2 linked regions of the Rosistilla ulvae genome follow. The protein of the gene in region 2 interacts with the protein of the main gene of each other region in a pairwise test. Links are inferred from orthologs where the notes say so. Each region holds a gene or a part of one and is shown on either strand. Other genes may lie near its edges. The genes, in order: rsfS and EC9_RS23620.

Region 1 (9,647 bases), 510 kb from region 2 along the record:
GGTTGTTTTTCCAATGCAGTGGCGAGGTCGGCGATCCGGCCGACGCTGCGACATTTGTAGACCTGCGTCGCGTCGTGCAGGGCGACTCCGGCGCTGTCGTAGCCTCGATATTCCAGCCGCCGCAAGCCGCTCATCAAAAAATCGAGCGAGTCTCGTTTACCGACATATCCAACGATTCCGCACATCCAACCATCTCCTTCGCGCCGCCCAGGGCCATTGCAACACCGATCCTGTTCGTAGGCGGGCAGCCTAGCAATCGCGGCGGTTTGCTGGCCAGACCAATGTTTAGCATGGCCGGAATAGTTTGCCTAGCCTTTCTATGTTTAAGTTGCGAAAGTTTTGGTTGAAACCGGAAATCGATGATTTCTGCAGGATATTTAGGCTGTGGCTGTGGAGAGCTGCGAATAAAGCGCATTTGGGCTGTAGCAAGTCTGGCGGGGTTAGAGTTCTTCCCAGACGCTGTGGTAGCCGCCGATCGCTTCGACGTATTCAAGAAATTCCGTATAAAACGGGTTTGCGCCCAACGTGGCGCTGTCGCCGACGACGATCAATTTGCGGCGGGCTCGGGTCAGGGCAACGTTCATCCGCCGCTTATCGGCCAGAAATCCGATCTCGCCGATCGCGTTGGATCGGACCAATGAGATCAGGATCGCTTCTTTTTCGCGGCCCTGAAATCCATCGACCGTGTCGATTTCGATCCGCGGATGCTGGCACCGCTGACGCAGCAGGCGGACCTGGGCCGCATAGGGTGCGATGATCCCGATGTCCTCCGCCGCGACGCCCGCTTCTCGCAGTTCGTGCGCCTTTCGCAAGACGAGAATCGCCTCTTGCGGATTCCGTTTGCTCAGCCCATCGGGTTCGAGTTCCTCGTCCCAACCGGCGCCGGCAGAATCGTAGTAGGTGACCGGTTGATCGGTCTCGGGCAGCAGGTCGATCGATTCGAGATCGCTCAATCGGTGCGAAGCGACGCTCGGGTCGGCGACTAATGATCCGTCATAAAACTGCTGCGAGGCAAAGTCCATGACGTGGTTGTGCATCCGGTACTGAACGTTTAACTGCCGCGTGATCGCGTCGCCGTAATGTTCGACCAGCCGCTGCATCATGCTGATCGCAAACCCTTCATTGGCCGCTTCGACCGACAGCACCGTCGGCGGCAACTGGCAGTGGTCCCCGGCCAGAACGATCCGGTCGGCGCGGGTGACGACGGGCCAGTTGCCCGGTTCGGTGCTCTGACACGCTTCGTCGACCACGGCGAGATCAAACGTCCGGTCCCCCAAGATCTGGCCATCAAACGTCGTCGTCGCACAGACGATGTCGGCGCGATCGATCACGTTCTGGATCACTTGCCGTTCCATCAACCGAGCGTCGTCGCGCAATCGGCAGGCCTCGCGTCGCAGCGATTGTTTGTGTCCCTTGTCCGGCTTGGCTCGCGTGTAGCGGCCCAGTTGTCGGAACAGCTCTTCCGATTCACGCATCATCTCGCTGACGACTCGCATCGCCGGATCGTTGGCCGCTTGGCCGTCGAGCGTATGCAGTTGCAGGTCTTGATTGACGCGAGCCGGATGTCCCAGTCGGACTACCTTGGAACCGGCTTGGACCAGTCGCGTCACCAGATTGTCGACCGCGGTGTTGCTGGGGGCACAAGCCAACACGGTGTCGCCGCGACCGACGGCGTAACGAATCATCTCGACCACGGTCGTCGTCTTGCCGGTTCCCGGCGGGCCGTGGATGATTGCCACGTCGCGAGCGCTCAGCGCGAACCGGATCGCTTCCTGTTGCGACTGGTTCAGTCGGCTGGAGATCAAGATCTCGGGCAGCTTGCCAAACGCCGGCTCCCGCTCGCCCAACAGCACGTCGCGCAGCTGAGCCAATCGGCCGCGGCTGGTCCGGACCGTCGCTAGCGCTTGATGCTGGCGGACCCGCGTGACTTCGTCGGGAGACATGTCGATGCGATAGACGTCGCCGTCGGGCCATTGGTCCAGGGCGACTTGGATCGATTCGTTGTTGCGGCGGCTGACAACGCCCGGCATGCTGTCGATCGAGTGATCGTCTTGGGCGGCGACGATCACCGGCGAACCGACTTTGAAGCGGTTCCAGGGGAGTTGGAGATTGCGATTTCGCTTGACGAAGCTCAGTAGATAACGTCCGCCGAGCCCGGTGTCATGATCGCTGACGACCAGATCCAACAGCGTTTCGCCGTACGATTCGGCCTGCTTGCCGCTTGCCCTTTGGCGGCGTTCGTCCATCCGCAGCCGCTCGGCGACCGATTCCATCTTGAGCCATTCGGCGAGCTGATCGAAGTGCTTTTCGCTGTCGTTGTTAATCGTGTTGTTCCAAAATTGACGGACGCGCTGGCATCGGGGGCGATGCCAGAAATGATAGAGCGTCGCAGAGTCCGTGGCGAGCCGTCACGGATCACCAGGTGCCACAAGAGATGGCGTGTTGCGTTGCAGGTGCGGGCAGGCGACGAGAGTTCGTCCAGGAGAACATGCCGACACGCTTGGGCGATCTGCTCCGACGCGTCGGAGCTTTTGTCGCTTGTTTGGTGCTCGAATCAAAACCACAGCGGCGGTGTGCCGCCGCTGTGCAGAGGGCTTCGAGCGAAGAGCTTCGAGCGAACTTAAGGGCCCGCGATCTCGGTAGCCGAAAACGCTTCGAACTGCTTCGCGATCTCAGCTTCTTCGGTGGTTCCGTCGTGCAAGATCACGCGATATCGCAGCTGGATCGTTTCGCCCGGTGCCAAGCGGAAGCCGTCGGTCTTCTTTTTGTCGCCGACAAAGTGATAGTGACCGAAGGGGTTGGCAGCGAACAGGCCGTAGTTTCGCACGTGCCAGCGGCAGGGATATTGGAAGCTCGACGGATGGTTCAGGATCGCGATGCCGCGCGTCTTACCTTGAACTGGTCCGAAGTAGTCGCACCATTTGGCTTTAGTGCCCCAGGCGTCGATGTTCTTTTCGCCGTTGCTGTTGAGGATTGTTCCGCCCGTCTTGGCGTCGACTTTCATCGTCCCCGCGGTGCGGATTCCGAACGAACCTTCTTTGGTGTCGCCGAAGTGAACTTCGCCAGCCGAAGCGATCAAGGTGAAATCGCAATCGACCCAACGCATCGTGTCATCGCCACCAAAAGTGAACCGGCGGCGGTCCGACAGGATCTTCTTCCCCTCGGGGCTCATCCAATCATTGGCCGTTGCGATCACGGCCTGCTTGCCACCCTTGGCTTCCAGGATTTCTTTCTGCTCGATGACGCCGTGCCCTTCGGTCTCGGCCCAGAAGTCGATGTCATTGACTTCGCCGTGGGTGAACCACAGCGAGCGATGGTGGATGTGATCGCTGCGTTCGTCGGAAGAAGCGTCGCGCATCGGATAGCCGCGAGTCATCTCGACGTCGCCCGGTCCGTACAGCGGCCAGATGATCGGCTTCGCTCCACTGCGGAACAGGTACGTGGCTACGGGCGAATCGCCCTGTTTGACCTCGATCGACTTGTCGGTTTTGCGAACCGAAAACTCTTCGCCGCTGACTTGCGAGACGGCGGCGGTGCTGAGGCAGGTAAAGGCAATCAAAAGGGACAGGTATCGCATGCAGAACTCTCGGGGATTGTCAGGCGGTGAAGTGACAGCGATCGTTTGCGATTGTCGATAGCTCGACGATCGACCGCTAGGTTGGTAGCTGCCGATTATAGCAGAACGGTCGCTGTTGCACGCAAAAACTTCCGCGTCCCAATCCCCTCGGGCTGAATCAGTCCTCTTGCAGCCCCAGCGTCTTCAGATCGACAGGTTTCCCGTCGGCCCACAGCGATTCGAGATCGTAATAGCCGCGGGTCTCTTGATCGAATAGATGGACGACGATCGTGCCGTAATCGAGCACGATCCAGCGGCTCTCTTGGTAGCCTTCGATCCCCATCCGTTTGTCGTTGAGCGATTTTTCCAGCACATCGTCGATCTCTTCGCTGATCGCGTGCAGCTGCCGCCGGCTGGTTCCGGTCGCCAGGACAAAATAGTCGAAGAGGACCGTTTGGTCGGAAACATCGATCACCATCACGTCGCTACCACGATTTTCGATCGCTACGCGAGCTGCCGCGGTCGCCAGTTCCAGGCTCCGCTGCTTGCCCGAAACGGGTGGATGCGTCTGTGAATCTTCGTTTTGTGCTTGTTCGCTCACCAAATCGTCTTGTGTGGTTAAGGTTCTCTTGGAAGGTGGACGATGTCGCCACCCAATCAGATTCTAACCAATTGCCCTGTGATGTCACCGGTGCCACCATCAACAGAGGCCAGATTGCCGGGCCGGGTTCGGTAAATTCAAGCCAGCGCGGCCCCCGGCCCACGCATGGTAGCGCTGATTCGGGCCACGATCGCAGTCTCGAGAGAACGTCGCGTTGGTCAATGGTGCTGAATTTCGCTTAGGTGGGTTTGTGGGTGGGTCGAGTGGCGGCTTATGCGTTGTTAATGAATCAGCCTTGTTGTTGGAGACCGTTGGCGGCAGCGGGAGCGGTCAATTGTTGGACGCGTTGGAGGTTGAGCGCCGCCTCGCGACTGTCGGGCTGCAACCGTACCGCTTCGCGAAAATGGAACTCCGCTTCCCGTGGCGATCCCCCCTGGCTCATGATCATGCTGCCTAGATTTGTGTGCGCCTCGGCGTGTTCGGGATTCAGCTGAAGTGCTTGCCGCAGGTACCCTTCTGCATCGGCGAACAGGCCACGCGAACCCAACGCGACGGCGACATCGTTATGAATTGTGGCATTCCCCGGCTCCTGTGCGATCGCCTTTTCAAAGTGGGCCGCCGCCGTGGGCCAGTCTCCCAACTGTTCCATCGCGATCGCGTAGTGATGATTGGCCTGACCGTATTCAGGATTCAATTCGACCGCTCGCTTGAGCATCGCGGCCGCTTGGTCGACCTTGCCCATTTCTTTCAGGGCGCAACCGACGCAGGTCCACGTCCGCGCATCGTCGGGCTTGATCTTGGTTGTCGCTTGGAACAGGGCCAAAGCGCTCGCCGGATCATCGACTTCCAGGTAATAGTCGCCCAGATTCATGTAGGCGAAGATGTTTGCGGGGGCTTTGGCGACGTTGTCTTGAAACATCGCCAGGCGGCTGTAGTAAACAGTGTTTCGGAGATGCGTTGTGATCATCAAGGCGATGATCACAATCGCCGACAGTCCGATCGCCATGCGTCGCTGTTGTTGGGGATCGTCGAGATATCGGCGAATCGCCCACGCGACGGCAAGCACTGTCAGTAGCGCGACGCCTGCCAACGAGAGATACATCCGGTGCTCAAAAGCCAGTCGCAGCGGAATGATCGTCGATGTCGGTGCCAAGACGAGAAACGAAGCCACGCCGACAAAGCCCAGTCGTGGCCAACGCCACAACGCGATAAACGATGCGGCTAATAGGCCGACGATCACCAGGCCTGGCAGCACGATTTTGAGCCAGTTGTCGGCAACAGGCCACATGTAATCGAGGCACTGGCCGCGCGGCCAGAAGGTCAGCTGCAGATAGTGCAGCAGCACACCCGGCTGCGACAGCAGATAGTTCCACGGATCGGAGTAATCGCGGAAGGGGCTCGGGATCGTAGGGCGCGAGGCGGGCTTCGGCAGCAGCGGCAGGCGCCGAGCGGCCCAGACGAGATAGATCGACGACGGCAGCATCATCGCGTGAACCCAGCCTCGCCGCCGCAATACGGTAAGCCACGATCGGCTTAAGAAAATCCGGTCGTATAACAATGCGACCACCGGCGCGGTAACCATCACCTCTTTGGTAAAAGCTCCCAGCCAACAACTGGCCACCGCCGCCGCATACCATGGCAAGTGGCGGCGCGATCGTGCGCCTCGCAACAGGCAATAGATCGTCGCCAAGTAAAACATCCCCATCAACGATTCGAGCCGTTGGACGATATAGGTGACGCTTTCGGTTTGCAGCGGATGGACGGCCCAGATCAGCGTCACGACCAACGCGATCGGGTTGGCATGTTCGCGAATCCAGCGGGGCGTGCCGCGCAGATGCATCGTCCGACGCAGCAGGTCCAACAGGATTAACGAGGCGGCGAGATGGATGGCAAGATTGACCGCATGGTAGCTCCATGGATCCAGCCCGCTGATCCAGTAGTTCATCGCCAACGACCATCTCCCTACTGGACGCCGCCACAGGCCCGAAGGGACATCGGTTCCGCTGGCCTCCCATGTTGCCTGTAGGCTGCGCAGCGATAAGTTTTCATGGATGTTCGGTTGATCGTCGTAGAGAAAGACGCCATGGAAACTGTTCGCAAACGTAAGCAGCACCGCCGTGGCGGTCAGGGCGATACAAGTTCTCGTCGGAAACGAAACGCTGCGAGCTGAAGCGTTCTCCGCTACGTCCCCTTTCCCTGTCTTCGAAGCTGGCCGATTGCCTGACGTTGCGGCCAACATGCCGTTGCGATTGGATTTGGTTCGGTTCATGAGGATGGTTCGAGCGATGGCAATTGCTGTAAAATTTGGCGCGCCTGTTGAAGGTTGGGATCCAAGTTGAGCGCCCACCGCAGATGAGCTCGCGCATCGTCGTTTGCCCCTTCTCGGCGCAGGATCAGCATTGCCAAATTGAAGTGTGATTTGGGGCGATTTGGGTCGTAATCGATACATCGCCGCAGCATGGCTTCACCTGCTGCCGGATCACCATTGGAGGCCAAGCCGATGGCGTAGTCGTTTAGCGTTTGTGGATCGGTAGCGTTGATTTTCAGCGCCTGTTCGAAAAGTTCGCGGGCGGCTGGCCATTGCTGTTTGTGTTGCAATAGGACGGCAAGTTCTCGATGCGGTCGAAGGTAGCCGGGGTTGATCTGGATCGCGCGGCGCAATGCCTCGATCGCGCGATCGGTCTCTCCTTCGATCTGCAGTGAATACCCCAGGTTTGCCCAGGGGCGAGCATCTTCCGGTTTCAGTTCCGCGGCGCGTTGGAACATTTGCAGTGCCGCTTGTTGGTCGCCTTGCTCAAAATAAGCGGTGCCAAGATTCAGGTAGGCCAAATGGTTCCATGGTGCTTTGGCTACATTGTCGATGTAGATGGCGGTCATGCTGTGGTAGACGCGATTGCGATTGATTGTTGTGATCAACAGGCTTAGACAGACGACCGCGCACAAGATACCGCCCCCGCGACGCATGGCGGAATCGGAAAGCTTCATCCGCAACATCAGCCAGTAACAGGCCAGGACGCTCAAAAACGCAACCCCGGCTAGAGGCAAATACATCCGGTGTTCAAAGGCCAATCGCAGCGGGATGATTGTCGATGTGGGGGCGAGGACCAAAAAAGAGGCCAAACCGACGAAGCCTATTCGCGGCCGATACCAAAGTGCCACGAAGGTTGCCGCAAGTAGCCCCACGATCACCAGGCCTGGCAGGACGATTTTTGACCAACTGTCGGCAACCGGCCACATGTAATCGAGGCATTGCCCCGTGGGCCAATAGCAAAGCTTCAGGTAATGCACCAGCACGCCGGGCTGGGACAGCAGGTAGTTCCAGCGATCGGGACGGTCTTCGCGAAACGGGTCGGGAAGCGACGGGAAAGCCGGAGGTCGGGGGGCGACCGGCAGGTAGCCCGACCGCCAGACGAGAAAGATCGCGGCGGCTATCAGCACCGCATGTAGCGCGCCTCGATCTCGAAATGTTTGTTTCCAGGAGTCGGTCAAAAAGATCCGGTCAAAGAGCAACGCGACCACGGGGGCTGTGACCATGACTTCTTTGGTCGCGACGCCCAACCAGCAGGCGAGTGCTGCGATGCAGTACCAACTCCAGCGATGGCAAGACTGGGAACCTCGCAACAGGCAATAGATAGTCGCCAGGTAAAACATCCCAACAATCGACTCAAGACGTTGGATGATGTAGGTAACGCTTTCGGTCTGCAGTGGGTGGACCGTCCAGATCAGTGCTGTTGCCAAGGCCAACATCGATGCAGCTTGTTGCAATTGCGGCGGTATCTTGGGCAGGAGCAAGGTTCGGCGAATCAAGTCGAACAACAACAGCGCGGCGATCAGATGGACGCCGAGGTTCAGCGCGTGGTAGCCCCATGGATTCAGACCGCCGGCGGCATAGTTCAGAGCGACCGTCCAGCGGCCAACCGGTCGTCGCCACAACCCCATCGGAATATCTTGCGGTTGAGCGTTCCAGGCTGTGTCCAGTGAACGAATCGCCATGTTTTCGACAATCGTTGGCAGATCGTCGTAGACGAAGACGCCCGCAAAGCTATTGGCGTACGCCAAGCAGCCTGCTGCAACGATCAACCAGCAGGCAAGCAGAGGTCTCCGCAGCGACACAGCACCATCGAATGGTTGCTGCAAGTCTGTCGTTTGCGATGGTTTCACGGATCGAATCGATGGTGCTTTACGGCGTGCTGGAGGCATTCCCATCGACCTTGGATCGGGTGGTTGTTTGGTTCGGCATCCGCTGGCAGTACCAATACCCTCCGGCGACCAACAGCGCGGCAAGGGCAAAGCTCAGATGCCACAGCATCACATTGCCGATCAACGGTTTGTTGAACCAAGAACCGGCGATTGCCAGGATCGCTGCCGGGTAGGCGAACAAGCTGATTCGCCAGCCAGCCAGAAAGGAGCTGCCCAGCAAGACGAGCCCGCCGGGCAGCAACGCGATCGCCAGGGCTGCAGGTGGCAGCCACGTCGGTTCCGATTTTGTAAACATTTCGCCCACGGAGTGGATTGAATTTCCAAAATCGCTGGCACCCGAACGCAGCTGGGCAACAAGTTCCGATAGTTGACCAAAGCTCTCTTGATGATGTGCCAGATAGATGCCGACCCAACCTGCCGCCAACAGCAGCAGCGCGCCTGCGGTCAGCAAACGCGAACGCGATCCAAGCCAGATCGACTTGCGATCCGCGAGGCGACTATCGTCTGTCGACGCGTCCCCCAGGGAGCGTCGCACCTGTTCTTCTCCGCCACCGTTGCGAGCTTCGGCCAGCATCGATTTGATCTTCGTGCGTTTCTCTTGACGCTTGGCTTTATCGGCGCGCTCGACCAATTCGGGCAACGCGTCCATCAGCTCGCGAGAATCCAGTTGCAACATTACTTGGCTCGCGTTCAGCGATCCGATCGACAGCTTGTCCGATTGGATCGTGACATTCATTTTGACGTCTTTTCCCTCGGCACTCGCCTCGCACAACGCCGCAGTCTGGTCGCGTGTCGCCAACTCATGCGAGCTCCCCTTCGCTCGGCTGGACGCCACCGCAATCTCGCCCGATCGATTTCCGCCAGAATGCAAGTGTGTAGCCGCAGCAGTTTGCTGTGCGTCCGGCGCGGAGCCTGAAGTCTGGGTGGTCGCCGCTATCCGGCAAGAGCGCAGCCAAGTGATGGGCCCCTGTCGCTGAAGCGTTTGGGCCAGCAGGAATTCCAACGCATGATCGCGTGGCGACCAAGTCGTCCGAGGTGGCAAGCCGTTATCCGCATTGATCTGCATGCGAGCATTGGACAGTTCGTCGTGTCCAAACAACGCTTCGTATAACGGCATCCAATCGTCGCCCATCAATCGTGGCAACCCGGCGCGGATCGCCCAGGGATCGATCCCGGTTCGCGCGATCCCGTCGACAACTTGGTGAGCGCGACGTTCGATTCGCTGCAGCTCCTGGCGAGCCGGCAAGACGACGCCCAGGAAATAGATCGCGGCGGTCCCGCTGCCAACGA
Region 2 (9,874 bases):
CCGCTATTACGAAACCGGCGTGCAGATCCGCAGTAAAGCCGACGCAACCGGAGGCCAACACAACCTCGTCTCCGACGCCGATCTCGAATCGGAGCAGACGATCGCCGGTGTGATCCGGGCGGCGTATCCCGATCACGAGCTGTTGGGAGAAGAGGAGCTTTCGGGAGCGATCGAAGCGGAGCATCTGTGGGTGATCGATCCCTTGGACGGGACAAACAACTTCGCCCACAGCATTCCCCATTTTGCGATCTCGATCGCCTACTGTTATCGCGGCCAGACGCAGGTCGGCATCGTCTACAACCCGATCCGCGAGGATTGGTTCACGGCGATCGCGGGGGCTGGAGCGTGGAGCAACGATCGCCGCTTGAGCGTTTCGAGCGAAGAGTCGCTGGGACAAGCGATGCTGGCGTGTGGGTTCCATTACGATCGCGGCAAGTTGATGCAGGCGACCCTGGACGCGATCGGCGAACTGTTCTCGCAACATCAGATTCACGGAATCCGCCGGATGGGCGCCGCGGCGCTCGATCTGTGCGGCGTCGCAGCCGGGCAGTTCGGCGGCTTTTTCGAATACTTCCTTTCGCCGTGGGACTTCGCCGCCGGGAAGCTGATCGTCGAAGAGGCGGGAGGAACCGTGACGACATCGCGAGGCGAACCGCTGGGGCTGCAAGCCGGTGGCGTGATCGTGACCAATGGCAAACTGCACCCGAAGCTCTCCGAGATCGTCCAGCGTCACCAACCCTCCGGTTTTTAAGCCCCCCGAGGCCGGGTGCCACTGGCTTTGCCAGTGCGTTCCTGATCGAAGGTTTGAGTGTGGGCTGAGCGGGGCGTCATCCAATACGGACTCCCTTCGTCTCCGATTGCAACGTCTTACTCTGGGATGCTGTAGCCTAGGCCTTCGGCATTGTTAAAACTGCTCGGTGCTACATCCACAGGGGCTTCGGTAAATCAGCACTGGCAGAGCCAGTGGCACCCTGTGGTCTGGCAGCAAGCCTCTTTTGGGTTCTCGATTGGGATTCCGACGATCAAGAATTGTGGTCGGAGCAGGCATCGAAGAGTGGTCGCCACTGGGAGCCCCGTTTCTTCATCACGTTCTTCAGGTATTCCGACCAGACCAGGTGATCTTTGTCGTCGTCTTTGACGACCGAGCCCTGTAGGCCGGCTGCGATATCTTCGGCGGTGACGCTGCCGTTTCCGAAGCTGCCCGCGAGGGCCATGCTGTTGCACAACAAGGAGATCGCTTCGGCGGTGGAGAGGACGCCCGAGGGGCTTTTGAGTTTGTTCTTGCCGTCGAGCGTTTCGCCCGATCGCAGTTCGCGGAAGATGGTGCAGACCTTTTCGACGGCATCGGGCGTCGGTAGTTCCGCTTGCAAGTCGAGGTTCGATGCCAGTTGGGCAACGCGGCCGGTGACGATGTCGATCTCCGTTTCCAGATCCGATGGACTGGGCAGGACGACGAGATTGAAGCGGCGTTTCAGAGCTGCCGACATATCGTTGACGCCGCGGTCGCGGGTGTTGGCCGTCGCAATCACCGAGAAGCCTTTTTCGGCAGCGACCTCGGTCGCCAGTTCGGGAACGCTGATCCGTTTTTCCGACAGCAGCGAGATCATCGCGTCTTGGACTTCCGACGCGCAGCGCGTGATCTCTTCGAAACGGGCAAGTTGCCCCGACTCCATCGCGCGGAAGACGGGACTCTTGATCAACGCTTCGGGGCTGGGACCGTGAGCGATCAGCATCGCGTAGTTCCAGGTGTAGCGGATCTGTTCTTCCGTTGTCCCCGCGGTCCCTTGGACAACTTTGGTTGAATCGCCGTTGATCGCCGCGGCCAGATGTTCGCTGAGCCAGCTTTTGGCGGTCCCCGGTTCGCCGATCAACAGCAGCGCCCGATCGGTGACCAGCGTCGAAATCGCAATCTCGACAAGGCGTCGGTTGCCGACGTATTTGGGAGTGATCGGCGTGCTGCCCGCCTTGCCGCCGCAGATGTAGGTGAGCACGCTGCGGGCAGACATTCGCCAACCGTTGGGGCATGGATGCTGATCGTTTTTGATCAGCGCGTCGATCTCTTCGGCAAACAGATCTTCGGCCGGACGCCGCAGCATCCGGTCGTCATTGCTCGCTTTCTTCTTCGGTTGGGCTGCTTTTTTTGCCATCACGAAACTCCAAGTTCTTCGACCTGACAATCTGCTGCCATCGTCCCACCAGGCACTCTTGGCGGGACATGCGACATCCAAGCCGGAATGATACGACGATCATTCCGGCCCAACCAAGTTGGGTTTGCGACATCGGATGCCGCACGCCCGTTCATCGATCTACTTGGCGTAGATCTCGTGCGACGGATTGCCGCCCGCTTTCAAATACGCCAGCAAGTCGCGGATCTCTTCAGCGGTCATCGTGTCCATCAATCCAGCGGGCATCATCGACGTCGTCGCTTCGCCCATCGTATCGATGTCGTCGCGAATGATCGTCGTCTGATCGGCGGGATTCATCATGTTGGTCAGGACCATCATGCGGTCGCCCGCCAGGTTGATGACTTTGCCAACGATGACTTTGCCGTCCAGAGTCAGGAACTGCGTTGCACCGTATTGGTCGCTGATGACTTTGTTAGGTTCGATGATCGAAACCAACAGATCCTTGGTGCTGAAGCGTCCGCCGGCACCGGTCAGATCGGGACCCAAGATCCCTCCCTGGCCGCTCATGCGATGGCACTTGTAGCACTGACCAACAGCAAACATCTTCTTGCCGCGTTCGAAGTCAAATGCTTGCTTGGTGTCGTCGCTGCTGGCGGTCAGATCCTCGACCTTCCATTCCTTGACCACATCGCGCGGTTCCAGATCGGCCAACGGATCGCGAGCCTCCGGAGTTTTCAGCAGGTCGCCGAGTTCGGCTTTCTTTTCATCCGAAAGCTTGGCGATTGCCGCATCGCGGATGTTCGACAAAAAACCGCCGAACGACATCCCGCCGCGGGCGGCAGCAGCGTTCTGGAACCAACCGAAATAGGCTTTTTGCGAATCGGCGTCCCAGGTCGCTTCGTGTCCGCGAAGCGTAAACGCGTATCGCATCTGATCTTCTTGCGTCGGCGCGTTGATCATCAAGTCGACGACGCGAGCGGCGATCTTGTCGGCGTCCAGTGCGATCAGAACCTGAGCCAGTTCGCGATTGACGTCGACGTTTTTGCCAGGCAGATGCGGATCCAGTTGGGCCAGAATCGTTGCACGTTGTGCGTCGTTGGGAGTGCCCAAACGAATGAATGTAAGTCCGTAGGCTCGCAGCAAATCGATCCGCTGCGAATCGCTAAGGGCGTCCCACTTGATCGACGTCAGGGCTTCGATCGCCGCGGAGGCATCGGAAGCTTCGCCACAACGAGCCAAAGCGATCACGCCGTGGATCAACGCTTGAGGATCGGTCAGTGCCAGGACTTTGCTGCGCCATTGGTCGACCGGTTGGTGTTCCAAGGCGATGCGAGCGGCAAAGCGGATGTTGCGGTCGGAATTTCCAAGTTCCGCAATCGCCGCGGCGACTGCCTCGGGATTAGCCGAACCGTGAAACGATTCCAGCTTGTGTCGCAGTTGACGCAGCGCCTGCGATTCTTGATCGACCGACGCGGCAACGGGGGCTGTCGATTCGGGACCGGTGTAGCGGATGCGGTAGAGTGCCGACTGAGTTCGTCGGCCACCGATCGTGAAGTACAGCAGGCCATCTTGAGGTCGCACTACCAGATCGGTCACGGGCAACGGCGCCGCGGTTGCGAAGGTTTCGAACGATCCGCTGTAGCTGGAACCCGATTCGTCCATGTGGACTGCAAAGATATTTCCGAAGCTCCAGTCACAGATGAACAATGCCTTCTGGTACTTCGCTGGGAACTTGGCACCGGTACCAAACGCGATTCCGGTCGGTGAACCGGGGCCGATGTCGACGACAGCGCCGAGGCTGTCGGGGTAATAGGCTGGCCACTTGCCAGCGCCGTTTCGCCAACCGAACTCGGCGCCACTGACAACGTGGTTCACGCGGGTCGGACGGTACCAAGGGGTACCGACGTCCCATTCCATGTCGGCATCGTAGGTGAACAGTTCGCCGGCGGGGTTGAAGGCGATGTCGTATTCGTTGCGGAAACCGGTGGCGATGATTTCAAAGTCGCTGCCGTCGGGGTTGATCCGTGCGACCCAACCGCCGGGAGCCAAGCGTCCCGCATTGTGGCCGCGGGCGTCGGGCATGCTTCCCAACAGATGATCTTCCGACCAATGGCGAGGGACGCGACTGTGGGGGACGTCCGCTGGCAGATCGGTCGTGTTGCCGCCGGCGACATAAATTTGTTTGCCATCGGGAGAGAGGATCAACGCGTGCGGGCCGTGTTCGCCGCGGCCCTTCAATTCGATCAGGTGTTCGACCTTATCGTACTGGTCGTCGCCGGTGGTGTCGGTCAAGCGATAGATGCCGCTTTTGACTTCCTTCTGCTTCCCTTTGGCGGGTTGTCCGTTGACGTTGATGTACAGGCTGCCGAAGGCGGAGAGCATGCCATGGGCCATGCCGAAGTCACCTTTCAAACGCTCGACATCGACCCCACCGTCGGCCTTGACCGTGATGCGATAGAGCCCGCCGTATTGATCGCTGGCCAGCAGACGTCCTTTCGGATCGGTGGTCAAGCAGACCCAAGAGCCTTCGCTGTTGGAGGGGACTTGGTACAGCAGTTCGACCTCAAAGCCTTCAGGGACGTTGAACGATTCGGCTGGAGTCACACCGACTCCCCCTTTTTTGGCGGCCGACGCCTTGTTCTCGGCAGCCGAAAGGCTCGTCGCTAGTGCTAAGAAGAGCCCGAATAGCAGTGGGCCGGTTGGGAACTTCGTTCTCGTTAATAACATTTTCTTGTTCACCGTGGGGCGTTAAGGGGAGATGCGGCGGCGACGCGGCCGGGAGTGTGTTGCTTAAGCCGCCGAAGCGGTTGGAGCCGTAGGGCGATTTTACCCAGATTTTGGGCGATCGCCAGCCGCAGCGTTTGTGGAGGCGAAAGAATCGATCGATTCCCCTATAATCGCGACCGGTTAATTCACTGGAGGTCAGCCACACCATTGGTGTGACAACGGAAGTTGTCCCGTTCGGTCTCGTCGTGTAACAGCCCAGTCTTTTCCACATTGTTTTGCCCAGGATTTACGAATGCCTTCGCCAAATAGCTCGGAACCTGTCCAACGATCTCTAGGTTGGGATCGTGCGATTGCCACAGACGCGGCCGAACGTGCCAAGCTTCACAGCTACATCGCGTTGCAGTTGGCTGCCGCCGGATTGCAGCCGCCCGAGGACGATTCGACCGACCATGCCTTGGCTCAATATTCCGTTGGCTTTCTGCAGAATCTGCGCGAGAAGAACCGATTGTTGGCGGATTACCGCGCACCGGTCGATCGTCGCATCGAAGCTTTTTTGACGCGTCATTTCGCCGAACTGAAACTCGATCAACCGCTGCGTTTGCCATCGAGCTCGTTGGTCTTGGACCGTCACGGGGTGGCCCGCGAGCTGAGCTTGCCGGCCCGCGGCGATCACTTTGAAAACGATTTCGTGAACAGCTATCGCGTCCACAATGGCGTTCTGCACAATCCGCGCTTCGACCGCCGTACCACCGCGGGGACCTTTCATATCGTCGAAGGGGGACCGGCGATCGCTGGCAGCAAGCGGACCGTACCCAAAGCGGTCTTTGCAAAGTTGTTCCAGGCGGCGATGTCTCCGCCCGACGAATTGATGAGCCTGCCCTACACGGCCGACAGCGATTCGCCGGCGCGTTGTTTTGTCAGTCTGTTGTTGCGGCCGTTGGTCTGCCCCGCGGTTGCCGGTTGCTGCACCGAAAAGCGGATGGAGGTGCGGTTCTACGCTCCTGGTGCTTTGGTCAGTAACCTCGATTTTGTGGAGTCGATCTTTGGCAACGCTGGCGACGCGTTGGTTCCCGAAAACGACGCCGGCTTGGACGTCGAACACTGGACCGGCCACACAGGTTGCGTGATCTTGGCGCCTCATTTGGAGCGGCTGACGAAAAAGGAACTGGGGCTGCCGCATATCAGCGAAGCAACGCCGCTACAGATCGCCGATCGGATGTGTTGGGAAGACGAAAGCGAATGTTACAACGACGGGTCACCTTTCAAAGCGGTCTGTCGGACCGACGAAGGTGTCGTCGTGACGCTGATCGCCGACAACTACTACGGCTACTGCAAGAAGGAAGTCAAATCGCAGATCAGTTATTCGGCGAACCTATTAGGCGGAGTCGAAGAGGAGCACGCCGGCGGAGCGATGGCCTTCGCCAGTTATTCGTTGGGGGACGAGTTTCAAGTCGACAGCCGACGTTACAACAATCGCACCTTCGAAGATATCGCTCGCGACTACAGCGAATTCATCGACGTAAAACCCGAGGGATACGGGGTCGATCGGTTGTACCCCGAGGTGATTTATATCCCGGAGAATGCCAAGGTGACGCTGTTGGAGCAGTGCGTCAAATGGCAACACGATGGGCGGGAACAGCGCATTCCGCTGTTGCCCGAAAACGTCTACATCGCCCCCAGCGGTTACAAGATCCGACTGGATAAACACCCTGCGGCCCCGTCGTGGCGACTTGTTGGAACCGCGGGGGAAGGCCTGGTGTGCCACAAGCCCTGCACGGTCAGCGGCGGCGGCAAGAGCGAGATCAGCAAAAGTCTGCGTGATTACATGCTGTATGGGCCGATTTTTGTGATGGATTTGGAGCGTGATTTTGCCACGCTCGACGAGCTGTTTAGTCGTGACTACAGCGGCCGTTGGCATCCCGAATACAAGCAAAAGCCGAGCTATTCCGAGCGGTCGACGCGGAAGGTTCTCGATTCCAATCGCTCGCTGGGCAGTATGATCAAACTGCTCACGCCCTCCCCCGATTACAACGACGACTACAACGCTTGGTTGGCGTCGATTCCGAATCATATCTACGCGATGGCGTTTATTATCAAACGATTCTCGAAGCCGGAATGGGAAGGGAATTGGCGGGAACATTTCAGCGTCGATATCGTTAACGGCGAACTCGGCCATCAACTGAAGCACGGTCGCCGCAACTTGGTCGGCACTTACCTCAAGGTGGGGCTCGATGGCGACCAATGGCGGACCTTCAAGCTGCGGCAGGACTTCATCGCGGCGGCCAAGGTTCAGATGGAAGATGACATCACCGCGAGCGTCGTGATTCCCGGTCGCCGTGTTGGCGATGTCGGCCCCGCGGTTGCTCCCGCTGAAAGTTACAAGTTTGTCGAAAACTGTGAGTTCCGGCTGTTCCAACGCCCCGACGATGCCGTTCATCGTGGGCTCGATAAGCAGACCGAACTCGACATGTCGCGTCCAGGGAACTTCTTGTGCAACTATGAGCCGAAGGATCGTGCTGCGATCGCCGCGATGCTTTCGAGCACGATCGAGTTGGGCGAGTTCAGCGACCCGATGCGAGAGATGTTGATCGAAGCGGGAGAGCAGGATTCGGGGTATGTCGTCAGTTCGGCGCATCCGCGAATGATCGACGGCAAACCGTCGAAGAACCCACGCTATCTGCAGGATCGGCTCGATCTGACGTCTCCGCTGGAAACCTACGTCGCCCATCGCGGGATGCGTTTGCATCGGGCGCTGCCGATGGATCAACCGGTCCACATGCCGGTCGCCGCGGTGCTCAGCGGACGCCGCAACAATCCACCCGATCCCGAACAAGGGATCAAGCAATTGGCTGTCTATTCGCCGTTGCACTACCAGGAATTGCCCGAACTGTTCATGGACTACATCTGCAGTTTGACGGGCAAGAGTCCAAGCACGACCGGTGCGGGAAGCGAGGGAGCGTTGACTAAGGGGCCGTTCAACAATATGCCTCCGACGGTCGACCTGAACGATGTCTTGGTCTCGATGATCTTGACGGGGCTGAGCGGCTTCAGCACGCCGGCGGGGCACATCGGTCCGCGGTTCGAAGTCGGTCACGACATCAGCCTGTTGATCCCCGAGATCTGGTGCCGATTGGGGCCCAAGGAACGCGATCCACAGCGGATGATCGAGCAATCGCTGTTGGAACCGATCGCTGATTACGTGGACAGCAAAGGAGAATATGTTCCTGCCAGCCGGCTTGGCTATCGCATCACGCAGCGTTTTGTCGTGAAGTATTTCGGCCGCGTGTTCGACAATCCCGGCAAAGTCTTCTCCGACGAGATTTTACAGCCCGAACTGCAAGATCCCGAGGCGTTTGCCGAAGGCGTGCGGCACATCGCCGATGCTCAGCAGAAAGTTGCACAGCGGTACTTCGACGATGGGACTTGGCAATTGGCCAGCCCGCCAATTCAAGCAATCCTGTCGATCATGGCGACGGGCGAATGGTATGGTCACGATGCCAACAGCCCCGTGGTTCGCGAGATGTTTACCAAGGAATATCTGTTGGCCAGCGACTGGTATCAAGCGCGTTTGCAGACCAAACAAACGCGTGATGTTGCGCTCTGGAAACGTCACATCGAATACATCGCTTCGCAACGCGATACGCTCGCGTCGTTCCGCAGCGATATCGATCTGGATGCCCGCTTGGCGTATGCCCAGCAGCAGTTGGAGATCGCATCGAGCCCGCAGTACTTGAAGGACTTGGTCGGCACATTGGGGGCTGATCCGATGTTGCCGATCGAAGCCCGGCCAAGTAAGCCCGCGGCAGAATTGGCTTGATCGCAAGCATGCGTTTCGCATGAGCAAACTGCTGCGTCCGAAAGGGGCGCGGCAGGCTGCGAGGGTTTGAATGCCGAGAGCGACCGCAGGCATCGCCGATGCGCTGCGGTGGAGTTGCAGGTGGACGCGACTTCCGACGCCCGCGACGCTTACTGTAGACGAAGCGTGCGTGTCGACATTTCTGCTTGTTTTCGCTGACGCTTGCGTTGTCGGCTGTGGTAGCGACCGTTGTTTTCCGCACTGCAGAACATGCAACGGTTCTGCGACTTCATGTAATATCGGTTCAAGAATGGATATGCGAGTCCCAGCGAAGCAACCGACAGGGCGATGACCGATTTGCGCGAGATGTTCTCGTAGAATTCATGGGGCACGATTTCGCGACAGCGACGGCACCATCGTGGAACTTCTTTGACTTGAGGCACGCGGACTCCACACGTACGAAGGCTGCTCGACCGACACTCCCCAGGATCGTCGATTTGCCCCAATCCTGTCGTCCATCGTATTGCTTGGCAAGCGGAGCACAACGAGTAAACGGGGAGGAATTGGTAAAGCCGTTCGGGTGAGGGGCGTGGCTCCCCATAGGGGGATTCGAGACGCTATATATCGGTACATCTGAACGACGCGTGACGATGTACAGGTGTTCTCTTCGTTGGGGATTCTCGACTCGCGACGCCCCCCAACGATCGATTAAGCCTTCTCCGACGCTGCGGTGCGGTGCGTGTCCAACAGATGCTGGAACCAAACCTGGATGCGTTGATAGAGTGTCAGCGACCGGCGGCCGATTCGAACCCGCACCGTTTGTCCGACGGGCAAGTCGTCGATCTGTGCCGGGTCGATCTCGATAATTGCTGCAAAACGGGGGGAGAGTAAACGATACCCATTTTTTGTCGATCCCGAATCCTGATCGGCGCGAACCGGCAGAGGTCCGTTGTGGACTCCGGCTAATGCAGGATGCTGAAGCTTGGTGGTTGCCAATGGATGTATGTGAGCCAGTCGGCCGGTGGCCAGATTGCTCGCCGCCGATTTGATCTCCACCGGTTTGCCGATTTGCATTGCCACTTGGCGGATGTCCTGTTGGGCGATCGAGGCCATCACGCGACGGTCGCTCGGTTCGGCGATCGTCAGCAATTCAGTCCCCTCGGAGACGTATTGTTGCAGCCGATCGGCCAGCTGTCGCGCCACGATCGTCCCATCGCGATGGGCT

The links.
Region 1: the proteins of EC9_RS23620 (region 2) and rsfS interact in binary tests that used the Escherichia coli proteins (3 or more experiments, as listed by UniProt). The link is inferred for Rosistilla ulvae from one-to-one orthologs.

The regions. Positions count from the first base shown.
Region 1 is NZ_CP036261.1:7,154,107-7,163,753, reverse strand. What follows is about bases 2,447-5,171. They hold rsfS (ribosome silencing factor), read right to left. Parts: upstream 4,158-5,171; coding sequence 3,735-4,157; downstream 2,447-3,734. Other genes in these bases: EC9_RS25185 (tetratricopeptide repeat protein), read right to left, coding at 4,447-5,171; EC9_RS25195 (DUF6807 domain-containing protein), read right to left, coding at 2,621-3,577. Outside these bases: glmS (glutamine--fructose-6-phosphate transaminase (isomerizing)), read right to left, coding at 1-185; EC9_RS25200 (AAA domain-containing protein), read right to left, coding at 441-2,273; more of EC9_RS25185, read right to left, coding at 5,172-6,426; EC9_RS25180 (tetratricopeptide repeat protein), read right to left, coding at 6,423-8,318; EC9_RS25175 (hypothetical protein), read right to left, coding at 8,338-9,647. UniProt on the Escherichia coli protein: Functions as a ribosomal silencing factor. Interacts with ribosomal protein uL14 (rplN), blocking formation of intersubunit bridge B8.
Region 2 is NZ_CP036261.1:6,639,535-6,649,408, reverse strand. The notes cover bases 86-3,037. They hold EC9_RS23620 (ATP-binding protein), read right to left. Parts: upstream 2,148-3,037; coding sequence 1,023-2,147; downstream 86-1,022. Other genes in these bases: EC9_RS23615 (c-type cytochrome), read right to left, coding at 2,307-3,037; EC9_RS23625 (inositol monophosphatase family protein), read left to right, coding at 86-751. Outside these bases: more of EC9_RS23625, read left to right, coding at 1-85; more of EC9_RS23615, read right to left, coding at 3,038-4,853; EC9_RS23610 (hypothetical protein), read left to right, coding at 5,146-8,670; EC9_RS23605 (hypothetical protein), read right to left, coding at 8,820-9,092; EC9_RS23600 (HlyD family efflux transporter periplasmic adaptor subunit), read right to left, coding at 9,358-9,874.